Regions from separate parts of the Brevibacillus sp. NPDC003359 genome, predicted to be linked through region 1. Evidence: riboswitches for the same ligand, from Rfam matches in the RefSeq annotation. Region 1 holds a riboswitch; each other region holds the start of a gene.
The links. A riboswitch is a leader RNA that binds a small molecule or an ion and turns the genes downstream of it on or off. The one in region 1 is predicted to bind cobalamin.
Positions count from the first base shown of each region.

Region 2: linked by a shared signal. The riboswitch ahead of ACFYU8_RS09880 (ABC transporter substrate-binding protein) and the one ahead of cobO (cob(I)yrinic acid a,c-diamide adenosyltransferase) in region 1 are both predicted to bind cobalamin.
Region 3: linked by a shared signal. The riboswitch ahead of ACFYU8_RS19685 (energy-coupling factor ABC transporter permease) and the one ahead of cobO (cob(I)yrinic acid a,c-diamide adenosyltransferase) in region 1 are both predicted to bind cobalamin.
Region 4: linked by a shared signal. The riboswitch ahead of ACFYU8_RS08490 (ABC transporter substrate-binding protein) and the one ahead of cobO (cob(I)yrinic acid a,c-diamide adenosyltransferase) in region 1 are both predicted to bind cobalamin.

Region 1 covers NZ_JBIAOR010000012.1:100,600-103,664, forward strand. The annotation lists gene ACFYU8_RS23520 (M15 family metallopeptidase) at 1-554, opposite strand, end outside; cobalamin riboswitch at 738-953, shown strand; gene cobO (cob(I)yrinic acid a,c-diamide adenosyltransferase) at 1,116-1,664, shown strand; gene cobD (threonine-phosphate decarboxylase CobD) at 1,661-2,776, shown strand; gene cobU (bifunctional adenosylcobinamide kinase/adenosylcobinamide-phosphate guanylyltransferase) at 2,773-3,065, shown strand, end outside.
Region 2 covers NZ_JBIAOR010000002.1:70,493-73,557, forward strand. The annotation lists gene ACFYU8_RS09875 (FecCD family ABC transporter permease) at 1-880, opposite strand, end outside; gene ACFYU8_RS09880 (ABC transporter substrate-binding protein) at 905-1,918, opposite strand; cobalamin riboswitch at 2,098-2,297, opposite strand; gene ACFYU8_RS09885 (M24 family metallopeptidase) at 2,314-3,065, opposite strand, start outside.
Region 3 covers NZ_JBIAOR010000008.1:169,886-172,950, forward strand. The annotation lists gene cbiQ (cobalt ECF transporter T component CbiQ) at 1-675, opposite strand, end outside; gene ACFYU8_RS19680 (energy-coupling factor ABC transporter substrate-binding protein) at 672-956, opposite strand; gene ACFYU8_RS19685 (energy-coupling factor ABC transporter permease) at 953-1,717, opposite strand; cobalamin riboswitch at 1,861-2,053, opposite strand; gene ACFYU8_RS19690 (quinone-dependent dihydroorotate dehydrogenase) at 2,187-3,065, opposite strand, start outside.
Region 4 covers NZ_JBIAOR010000001.1:1,809,511-1,812,575, forward strand. The annotation lists gene ACFYU8_RS08485 (FecCD family ABC transporter permease) at 1-860, opposite strand, end outside; gene ACFYU8_RS08490 (ABC transporter substrate-binding protein) at 862-1,839, opposite strand; cobalamin riboswitch at 1,996-2,144, opposite strand; gene ACFYU8_RS08495 (MBL fold metallo-hydrolase) at 2,282-3,065, opposite strand, start outside.

The sequences.
Region 1 (3,065 bases):
CGATTGTCTCGAATCTCGATGTCTTTTTGTGTGGGTTCTACGAGTTCTTCATAATGGCGAGTCGCAGCCCTTTCACTGAAATCATCGAAGGCTGTCCCCATCTCCAGCCAGCCATCAGGTCCTGCGATAGTCAGATCGACTGCGCCACCGGATAGGTGAGGGGATGGTTTGGAGAGGTCTGTTGTTGGATAAGCGACGAATTTGCTCGATTCTTCCGTGAGGGCGGGACCTTCTTGCCAGCCTTGTAAAAGTAAGGCTTCACAGAAACGATTATACAACGATGCTTGTACCTCGAACGAGCGCCAGCCGTCCAATACGACGAGCTTGTAGCCAACAGGCAGTTGCGCGGCTGCCATGGCGAGCTTGTGTGTTGCCCCTTCTCGCAAAAAAGCATCTGGCTGCGTTCCGGCATAGCCCTCGTGGTAGTAGGCTGGATAGACCGTGATTTGGGCAGAAAGGGAAGAGAGTGGGATCATCGGTTCGCCGCATTCTCTTATCGGCAGTGGGCTTGGCAGGACCATGTCTGTTATTTTGGGGATAGGAGGAAATAGCATGACTGCTCACCACTTTCGAATGTTTTGCCAATAGGGTAACGAAAATCGTCAGGTAAGTAAACGGTGATGATATGAAATTTTCTGCAAATAGAGACCTGCGACGATTCGGCAGCTTTTGCTTGAATCCTCGGTAGCTTTTGCTATTATTAAAGCAAGTGCTTGTCAACGAAACGAATGACATTTACATATGGAAGAGAAACAGGTCCTTGTTTTTGCGAAACCGATTCGCAGGAGCAAGGTTAAAAGGGAAGTTTGGTGAAAAGCCAACGCGGTCCCGCCACTGTAAGAGAGTAGCTGTTCTTCAAGGCATCATGCCATCCACTGCCCATCCGGGAGCGGGAAGGAGAAGAAGAGCGATGATCCTCAAGCCAGGAGACCTGCCTGTTTTATGTTTACACTGATTTCCTTCGGGTCAAAGGAAGAGGTGAGGATTGTTGCATTCGGCTATCCGCGCTTTGTTTTTCCTTACGTACTGGGGGAAACAGAGCGCTTTTTTTGTTGGCTTCGGAAAGTATGGATCAAACAGCGGAGTAAAATACGTCACTTTTTGAGGTGGTAACGATGGAGAAAAACGATAAGAAGCGGGGCTTACTTCTTGTTTACACAGGAGACGGCAAAGGAAAAACAACGGCAGCAGTCGGGTTGGCTGTGCGGGCGACAGGGCGCGGGAAAAAGGTGCTGATGGTTCAATTCATCAAGTCGCCGGAGCGTACGTACGGAGAAAAGATTATTTTTGATAAATTGGGCATCGAGATTGTGCAAAAGGGCATCGGCTTCACCTGGACGAAGACACCGGAGGAGCATCGCCAGGCACTGAAAGAAGCGTGGGCGTTTGCGAGCGAAAAGCTCGCTTCCGGAGAGTACGACGTCGTCATTCTGGATGAGCTGAATAATGCATTGGCGATTGACCGCTTCCCGATTGATGATGTGTTGCCGTTGTCCGATGTATTGGAAGCGATTCAAAATAGGCCAAGTCATATCCATCTCGTCATTACGGGGCGAAGCGCGAAGCAGGAGATTTTGGACATAGCCGATCTGGTGACAGAAATGAAGCCAATCAAGCATTACTACGATGAAGGGATTCCGGCTGTGCTGGGGGTAGAGTTTTGACAAGCGCAGGTGTAATCGAAACGTACGGTCATGGCGGAGATGTATGGACAGCAGCGCAGCGCTTCGGGAGAGATCCTGGCCAGTTTCTGGATTACAGTGCCAATATTAATCCGCTGGGGATGCCAGCAAACGTTCGTGAGATGCTGCTGGCTTCGCTGGCTGCTGTAGCGCATTACCCAGACCCTGGACATCGTGTGTTTCGTCGTGCGCTGGCGAAACGGCTGCAAGTGTCGGAGGAATGGTTGTTGCCTGCCAATGGTGCAGCGGAGGCCATGGCCCTGGCCATTCTCGGTCTTTCGCCGAAAACAGTCGGTGTGGTTTATCCATGCTTTTCGGAATACGCGCAACTTTCCGAGCAGTATGGTGCTCGTGTCATTGGCTGCTTCGGGAAGGAAGCGAACGGGTACAAGCCCGATCCTACAGAGCTGCACACTCTTTTTGCGCAATCTGACCTCGTATTTGTCGGGTCGCCAAACAATCCGACGGGAATCCTGTATCAACCGGATGAGCTACACCAAATGGCGGAATGGACGAAAGAGACCAATACGTGGCTCATCGTGGATGAGGCTTTCCTCGATTTTGTGGAAGAGGAGCGTCAGTATACATTGATGATGCAGCTGGAGCGCTTTCCCCGGGTGATTTTGATGCGTTCGATGACGAAAATGTACGCGATCCCGGGATTGCGCCTGGGCTATGCGATTGCGCATCCGGATGTCATTGCGAAGATGCGCCAGAAGCAAGTGAGCTGGAGCGTGAATGCACTGGCCCTTTTGGCTGGAGAACTGTGCTTGCAAGAGCGGGCATACGAGGAACAAACGCGCAGGCTCATAAAAGCAGAACGTGCGTATTTGAACGATTGCATCCGCAGTGAGTTGGGCTGGCAGGTATGGCCGGGTGAGGCGAACTTTTTGTTGCTGCGTTCGCCGGAAGGATTGCCAGCAGAACAGTTGCAGGCACGGCTCGGCAATAAAGGCGTTCTGATCCGCAATTGCGCGATGTATCCAGGTTTGACGGCGCATGATGTGAGAATTGCAGTGCGTGGACGAGAGGAAAATGAACGACTTCTGGCAGCGCTCCGCGAGGTCCATGCGGAAGGAAGTGAACAGCGATGAGCTTGGTGCTGGTAACAGGTGGTGTCCGTTCAGGAAAAAGCCGCTACGCGGAAGAGCTTGCGATGACGTTGGGCAGTCGAGTCCTGTACGTGGCGACAGGCCAGGCTTGGGATGATGAAATGAAGCAGAGAATTGAGCTGCATCAGGCACGTCGTCCGCTGGAATGGGGCTGTGTGGAGGTAGGAGAGCGATTGACCGATTACCACGCATTCAGTGAGCAATATGATGTGGTGTTGATCGATTGTCTGTCCACCTGGGTGAGTAATCGGTTGATGAGCGTGGATGAGTC
Region 2 (3,065 bases), on a different contig from region 1:
CACGTCGGTGATCTGAACCGACCATCACCCGGACGATATGGGGCATCATTAATCCGACAAAACCGATTGATCCCGCGATAGAAACGATTACGCCCGTCAGCAAGGCCGTGATCACCAGGAGAAACTTGCGGAACTGCACCGTATTAACCCCCAATGTCCCTGCTGATTCCTCGCCCATCAGCATCGCATTAAGCGAACGATACTGAGCCATTAATACAATCAGACAAATAACCACAATCAACGAAGGAATGGTCAGATACTCCCATTTACCGCCAGCCAGACTGCCACTTAACCAGAACAGGACGGTACCAATCCCGTGTTCATTCGGCGCCGAAAAAACAAGGAGACTGGTGAGCGCCGACAAGATCGCAGATATCGCAATTCCAGCCATAAGCAGGCGTACTGTTGAATTTTGCCCACCGATACGGGATAGCGTAAAAATGAGAATAATCGACACAAGCGAGCCTGTAAAAGCACCAAAGGATAGCGCGTACTGCCCGTACATACTAAATGCACCGAATATAATGACCGAGGTAGCTCCAACCGAAGCACCTGAAGATACACCTAACACGTACGGGTCAGCCAGGGAGTTGCGTACCAAGGACTGGATCGCTACTCCCACGACAGATAGACCTGCACCAACAATCGCTCCCAAGAGCACACGCGGAAAGCGGATATCCCAAATGATAGTCTGCTCCCCTTTGGACCAGTCTACCTCAATCCATTCGGTGAACATCGGGATTTTCGACAAAGCAATTTTCCATACTGTGGTCGGTCTGATCTCAACCGAGCCCAATGTAATTGCAAACGTAATCGAGAGAAAGAGCCCGATCAGTAAAGTAATGATGATATAGGGTAATTTAATCTGCTGCAGTGCCATTCCCTCCCTTTAAAGGGGCGTACTTTATTTGAAGCTATCCGGATAGAGACCTTCCGCCAAAATTTTCAGCGCAATCGGTGCTCGAACGCCCTCAGAAGCAGCAGACAATGGCAATACGATCAGGTGTTGATTTTTAATAGCCGGTATATCTGCCAATTCCTTTTTGTTCAAAAGAAAACTGCGTTTTTGATCAACTGTTCTGTCACCGTAGTCTACGATAATAATGACGTCTGGATTGCGACTCAATACTTCTTCCCAGCTAACTTCTGCCCAACCCTTTTGAATGTCGTCAAAAATATTTTTGCCACCCGCTGTTTTGATTAAGGACGTCATGTAATTGTTTGCTGCTGTAAATGGTTTATCTTCCCCATTGTCGTACACGAACACCTTGAGCGGCTTGTCCACTTTACCTATTTTACTAATGGTTTGATCCATTTCACTCTTCATTTTGTTGATCAAATCATTGGCTTTGTCTTCCACACGGAAAATGCGTCCAATGTTCGTAATGTCCGCAAATACATCGTCAATTGTCGGGCCAGGCATCGTAGATGACGCTTGCAGATACGATTTGATGCCGACCTTTTCCAAATCCTGCATCGATCCTACGCCCTTTTCACCGAATCCGCTTTTCCATCCAGCGTACACGAAGTCTGGGTTCGCTGCCATCAACACTTCTTTGGTTGGATACTTGTCAGACAGTACCGGAACCTTATCGTAATCTGCTTTCAACTCCGGAAGAATTTTATCGTCTAGGTAAGCGGTTCCGACCATTTTATCAGCGAGGCCCAATGCCAGCATAATTTCGGTGACGTGTTGGTTCAATGTCACTGCACGCTCAGGTGCTGTTGGATAAGTCATATCGATGCCATTATTGACGAGCGTTACAGGATTACTCTCTGCTGTTGGTGCAGCTGTTTGTTCTGTTTTGACTGGAGCCTGTGTTGTCGTAGTGGAGCCGCATGCCGAAACCAAAAGCATAGCAGCTGTCATGATGCCGAAACCTAGTCCTTTCATTACTATGTTTTTTCTGTTTGTCATAAACATCTGTAATCCCCTTTTCTGTATGTAATGATGACGTGATCCCAAATGCTCCCACAAAAAAAGCACCCCCCCATACTCAATCGGGAGGTGCACGACAAACATAGACACAGCTATGTGCAGGCACAAGGGCGCCCTTTCATAGACTGCTTCCACATCTGCCCCATCCTCGTGGGTCGATTGTATATGATCGCATGGCAGGTCTCCTGGCTTACGGATCAACACCCCCAGCTACCTTCCCATTTTTTGTCTCGCAAAAAACAGTGGCTATTCGCTAGGCGCTCCTCGTTACAGTGGCGGGACCGCGCCGGTTTCTCACCGGACTTCCCTTTTAAGCTGATGGCATATGCCATCTAGCACCATTCGATACTTATTCAATTGTTGCGATTCATCCATCAGTTGATAGAAGTCAGTTTTTTCGGGAACTGCGTCAAGATTTCAACGCCCGTTTCTGTAACCAATACATCGTCTTCAATCCGTACGCCGCCAATACCTGGCAGATAGATTCCCGGCTCGATCGTAAAGACCATCCCTGGACGAAGCACTTCTTGGTTCTGGCTGTGAACAGATGGATATTCATGGACATCCATGCCAAGTCCATGCCCAAGACGGTGCATGAAGTATTCACCGTAACCTTTTGCAGTAATGACATCGCGAGCGGTTTTATCCAAATGCGCAAAAGTCACACCTGGACGAATCTCAGCAATTGCCGCTTCATTGGCAGCCAATACCGTCTCGTAAATTTCTTGAAGCTGGGCACTAATCTCGCCTACAGCAAAGGTACGAGTAATATCGGATACATATCCGTTCGCTGCTACTCCGATATCAAACAAAAGCAAGTCGCCTTCTTGAACCTGGCGCGTTCCTGGTTTTCCGTGTGGCAGTGCCGACTTCTCCCCTGCCAATACCATGGACGTAAAGGATGGACCTTCCGCACCCAAGCGCTTCATCTGGAATTCCAGCTCAGCTACGATCTCTGTCTCGGTCATGCCTGTCTTAACTTTTTTCAACGTCTCCCGCAAGGAATCCTCGACCAATTGAACGGCGTGCTTCAAACGATCTACTTCATCTGCAGATTTAATCAAACGCATTTCACGCAGCGGCTCTTCTACATCCACATAGCTCGACGCCAGAACAACTTGTCCAA
Region 3 (3,065 bases), on a different contig from region 1:
CCCGAAGCCTCTAGCCGCCATTCCTTTGTGCAAAGCTTCGTATTTGCGCATCGCTCTGACAAACAATTGAGCAACCAGAATCCCTGCATCCCGAAGCGTCGCCCGGAAGCCGCGATGACCTCCTCGGGAACGTTGGGCAATCCAGAGCTGGTGAGAAATCGTTACTAACACAAAAATAAACCGATACATGATCATTAATAAGTCAGTCACAAGGTCAGGCATATGCAGACGGCGAAGCACCTGCAAGATTTCTGAAAACGGCACGGTAAACAAAATGAAGGCAAAGCAAGATAAGCTCGCCATGGTACGCCAAAATAAGATCCAAACTTTACTGAGTGATGACGTCGGGACATAGAGCACATACGAACCCAACTCCCATGCTGCCGCGACCTGGCCCTGTACTTCTCCTGCTCTCGTCCCTTCTACCAATAGGGCAGGGAGCCCCGCCGCGAAAAACGAGAGCGACACGATCATAAAGGCACAATAGATCCGAACAGGAATCCGGGCATACACCACTACCCATACTGTCATCCAGACAACGACGGCCATCTGCATCCATACATGTCCCACCAAAACAAGCAGTAACAATGCACTCGCCAGCAATAGCTTATGAGCTGGCGGCAGACGTTTCAGCCTGTTTTGATAAGAGAGAGAATCAAGTTGCAGCCCGTTCATTTTTTCCGCTTATCCAACCGACCTTTGTACAAGCCCACGGCGTAGCCAACCACTCCCGCACCCAACGCCGCCTGCACCGCAAACAACAAGCTCTCCGTTTCTCCTCCTGGCGGTTCTATCAATGGCTGGAACCACGGTTCGTAGTTCGGGGAAATTTCCTTGATCGCTTCCTCTGCCACGCCATCTGCGCCGCCAAATTCCGAATCCTGCACCAGCAACAGCGGGACAATAGCCAACACGATTACCCCCAAGAGCAATAGCCAGTTCCATCCTTTTTTCACAGCGATTCCTCCCGTTTGAGCAAACGAAGCTGTGTAAGCTCTTTTGCGTTGTAAGATAGCAACCAGTTCCAAACAAGGACGGTCAACAGACCTTCACTGATTGCGAGCGGCACTTGCGTGAAAGCAAAAATTCCTGCGAATTTGGCAAACGAGGCCAATACTCCACCGGATTCAGCTGGGAATGCCAACGCCAGTTGTACCGAAGTCACCACATAGGTAGCGAGGTCAGCCAGGGCAGCGGCCGCAAAAACAGCCAGACGTTGGCTTCTGCCCACTTTCATGATCATCCGATAGATTCCGTATGCCACCAGTGGTCCTACTACTGCCATGGATACGGCATTTGCTCCTAGCGTAGTTAAACCTCCATGTGCTAACAACAAGGCTTGAAACAAGAGCACCATGCTCCCTAGCACTGACATCGCGAAAGGGCCAAACATAATGGCACCAAGGCCCGTTCCAGTCGGATGAGAGCTGCTGCCTGTAACCGAAGGGATTTTCAGCGCAGATAAAACAAACGCAAACGCTCCTGCAACACCAATAAGGAGCTTCATTTCGGGATGTTCCTTGACAATCTTATTAATCGAGCGAATCCCAAGAATAAAAAATGGCAAGAAGACAGCCCACCAAAACAAGGCCCAGGATAATGGCAAATACCCTTCCATGATGTGCATCGCGTGTCCTGTCTCTGGTTCATTGAGTAGAAAATAAAGGACAAAGCCCGCGATCATCAGACATGTGGATACGAGACGAGATCGATTCATGTTCATTCCTCCTTCACTGTCTTTCGTTCTTTCCTGCAAACAAAAAAATCTCCTCCAACAATGGACGAGATGCGCGCACAAAACAACAGACTGATCACACAGCCTCATTGCCTCGTATTCACCGCTCCTTTCCGCGAAGGGTTTGTGGGTGTGGCTACTAGGTAGGTCTCCTGGCTTCCAGATCCATGCGCTCTTTGTCCTTCCCCATAGAAAATGAGTGGTTTCCTTCTCAAAGAGAGCTCCCTGGTTACAGTGGCGGGACCGCTCGGGACTTTCACCCGATTCCCTGTTACCCTTTATGCGTCACATAAAGGCACCTAACGCCGACAATATGGAATTGACAGACAATTCATGTTTGTCCCACATCATTATACCGGATCACTACATAAATCGGAAGAATATAAGCAAAAACGCATAAGCCGATGACCCCCTACAAACGGAGCCATCGACCTATGCGTACTTGTTCTATCTATTCTTTTGCATCTACGCCAATTACTTCACTAATATGTTTAAAACCATCGCGTTGCATGAGCTTGAGCAGTTTTTTGTTGATTTGCTTGGCGATACCTGGGCCCTGATAAATCATACCCGTATAAACCTGAACGAGACTGGCTCCTGCTCGGATTTTCGCGTAGGCGTCTTCACCGTTATAAATGCCCCCGACACCAATGATTGGTACCTTGTCTCCCACTTCTTGATAAATCTCCTTTACCCAAGCAGTGGAACGCTCTGTAAGAGGTCTTCCGCTCAAACCGCCCGCTTCCTCGGCAAATCGATGTCCGGAAACCGCCTCGCGTGACAGTGTCGTATTGGTAGCGATAATGCCGGCAATGCCTTCTTCTACCGCAGCGTGAACAACATCGCGCATGTGCTCATCCGACATGTCTGGTGCTACCTTCAGCAAAATCGGTTTTTTCTTGATGGAACGCGCTTCCATTTCGGTTGCCTTTTCTCTTACTGCGCGCACCAAATGACGCAAGCTCTCTGTTTCCTGCAAGTCACGCAGATTCGGGGTATTCGGAGAGCTGATATTAATGACGAAATAGTGACCGTATGAATAGAGCATGTCCATACATTTGCTATAGTCGATGGACGCCTCTTCATTCGGCGTTACTTTGTTTTTCCCAATATTAATCCCAATCGGAACGTCTGAGTATGCGTAATCGACCAAATGCTGGGAAGCTAGATACGCGCCGTGATTGTTGAAGCCCATCCGGTTAATGACAGCTTGATGTTCCGGCAATCGGAACAAACGCGGCTTTGGATTGCCTGGCTGCCCCTGTGGCGTCAATGTCCCGATTTCCACAAATCCAAAACCAAGGGCACCTAACGCATGATAGACCTCTGC
Region 4 (3,065 bases), on a different contig from region 1:
TAGTCAGGACCAACCAGCAATCGGACGAGATGCGGTACCACCAGACCAACGAACCCGATAATTCCCGCGATAGAAACCGCCGCTGCAGTCAGGAGGGTCGAGACAACCAGAACCACCAGCTTCGTTCGATCAACATGGACGCCGAGATGCGCAGCCTGCCGCTCCCCCAAAGCAAATAGGTTCAAGGAGCGCGCATAGCTCACGAGCACCGTTCCCCCTATGACCAAGTACGGAATCAAAACATACGTGAAGGCCCAACCGCGAAATGACAGACTCCCCATAAGCCAGAATACAATCTCATTCACGGTCTGATCGGATAGCGACACCATAAAGGAAACGAGCGAGCCAAGAAAAGCCTGCACCACTACACCAGACAAAATTAAGGTCTCCGTTTGTAGCTTTCCTTGCGTGTTCGCGAGGCCCAGTACGATCCATAAACTGAGCAGTCCGGTAAGAAAAGCGACGACAGGCGTGCTCCATGCACCCAAAAAGGTGATTTGCAAGCCAAAAAGGATCAAGAAGGCTGCCCCGACAGCAGAACCCGATGCCACGCCCATCGTAAAAGGATCTGCTAGTGGATTGCGCAAAACTCCCTGAAAGCCCGCTCCCGCAAGTGACAAGCAGGCACCAATCAAGACAGCCAATACAACGCGTGGAAAACGAACCTTCATAACAATTTGCTCAGAAGACTCCGGCCACGTTACTGTGATCCACTCAGACAAACCCGGGATCTGATGGAGCAGGATGAGCCATACTTGCGAAATGGGTAGGTGTGCCGCTCCCATCGAGATACTGATGACTATCGATGCCAGAAGGACGAGACAGCTTACTCCTCCCCATACGAACAATCTCTTCTTCATTTTATTTCACCAAGTCAGGGTAAATCGCCTTGGCAACTTCGATCAAGCCTTGTGTAATACGCGGACCAGGACGGGAAAGAATATTTTGGTCCATGCCAAAGATTTGTTTCTCACGGATCGCCTTCATCTTATCCCAGCCATTGCGATTCGCGATCATATCCTCCAGCTTGACGCCAGTCTTTTCATCGGTAATGCCGCTCGCGTACAAAATGACGTCTGGGTCGTTTTGCAAAATCTTTTCCTCACTGATCGGATTCCAGCCCTCGGTGTCAGACGCAATGTTTGTCGCTCCAGCCAGTGTGATGAGCTCATCCATGAACTCGCCTTTACCGACTGTCCAGCCTGGGGAAAATTCCAAGTATACCTTTTTCTTCTCTTCCGGTTTTACATTTTTCACTGCTTCTTGAACGTACGCGATGTCTTTCTTCATTTGCGCCACGACTTTTTCGGCTTGTTCTTGCTTGTTGGTAATAACTCCCATCGCCAAAATGTTGTTCAGGATGTCATCCATCTTTGTCGGATGGGTAATATAGACAGGCATTCCGAGAGATTTTAGTTTGTCTGCGACTGGCTTCTCCATCGAAATCCCGCCGATGACCATATCTGGAGTCTGAGCGAGAATGGCTTCTTCATTCGGTTTGACGACTCCGCCAATTTTTGGTTTCGCCTTCGCCGCATCTGGATAATCGTCATAATCTGAAACCGCTACGATCCGTTCTGCCAAGCCTAAGGCGAACAAAATCTCTGTCTCGGCAGGTGATGTCGAGACGATTCGCTCAGGGGCTTTTGCAAAGGTCACTTCTTTTCCTGTCGCATCCGTGACGGTCAATGGATACGTTGTTTGTTTGGCAGGCTGCACGGCCGCGTTCTCTTGCGGTGCGCTTGTTTGCCCACCTGGTGCCGGTTGACTGTTACCCGCACAACCTGCGAGACTCGCTGCAACCAATAGTGGGATCATGAATCGCAATGAACGTTTCATATAGTAAACTTCCTTTCTGCATGTCTGATTGACTGTCATTTCCCATAAAAAAATCGACCCTTGCTTCCGTTCGGAAATCAAAGGGTCGGCACTTCAGGGCAAACAGACTTAATGGTCTGCTTCCTGAAATAGGCCGATCCTTTCCGCGAAGGCAACAGGCACTAAAACAAACAGGCAGGTCTCCTGGCTTACGGCTGAGGAATAAACCGCTTTACAGTGGCGGGACCGCGTCGGATTTTCACCGACTTCCCTTTTCACCCGGTCTTCTGGTATAAAGACGAGGCACCTGTTTGCTGTTACGTTTGAAATTGTTACAGTCCATGACTCATCCTACATCATAGCACTCCTTGGATGAAAAAAGAATGACAAACACTCTGTGAACGCCATCTTGCTTCCTAAAAATGAAAAACGCCTGAACAAAAGGTTCAGGCAATTGTAACGCTTATTTCCCTCGTTTCTGCAAATAATCTAGAATGCCCATGGAGCATACTTGCAAATCGAGCTTGAGCACTTCGAAAACATCGTGATCACTGTTGATGCCTTGTGACTGTAGATGATCAGCGACTCGTTCAAATAACTTATGAGACAGCTCATCGTATGTTTGTCCAGCAGCAAGCGCTGACTTTCCTTCCGCTACAAACACGGGGAGCCACTCATGTAATTGGCGGTACGCGTCATCTACCTGCTCTGACATCCCAAAATGACCAAAGTAAATGCGACTCAGCTTGCGAGCTTCATAACGTCTTAGAGAAGCTAACACGGCCTCCGGGTCAAACTGATTCGGGGAAGTCGATGGTAGCACGAGGTGTATGCCATCCTTTTTAAGCTGTGGATAGAGAACGCCTGCCGTATCACCTGTGAACATGCCACGGCTTACTGGATCATAGATGCTGAAGTGATGATTGGCGTGACCTGGCGAATCCAGAAACTCCAACACGCAATTCTCTCCGATCTTTAGTGTATCTCCATCCCCGCGAATCAAAATCCGATCTTTGGGAACAGCCTCAATCGGATCAAACAAACGATCAAAATCATCATGATAAACGGCTCTCGCCCCTGTAATCAGTCGACTCGGATCTACGAGATGTCGTGCACCTTTTGGATGGACAACGACCTTTGCATTCGGGCAATCCTTCAGAAACAGTCCGGCTCCTCCCGCATGATCCAAGTGAATGTGCGTCACGATGATGTATTTTACTTGTTCCGTCGTATAACCGAGCTTGGCG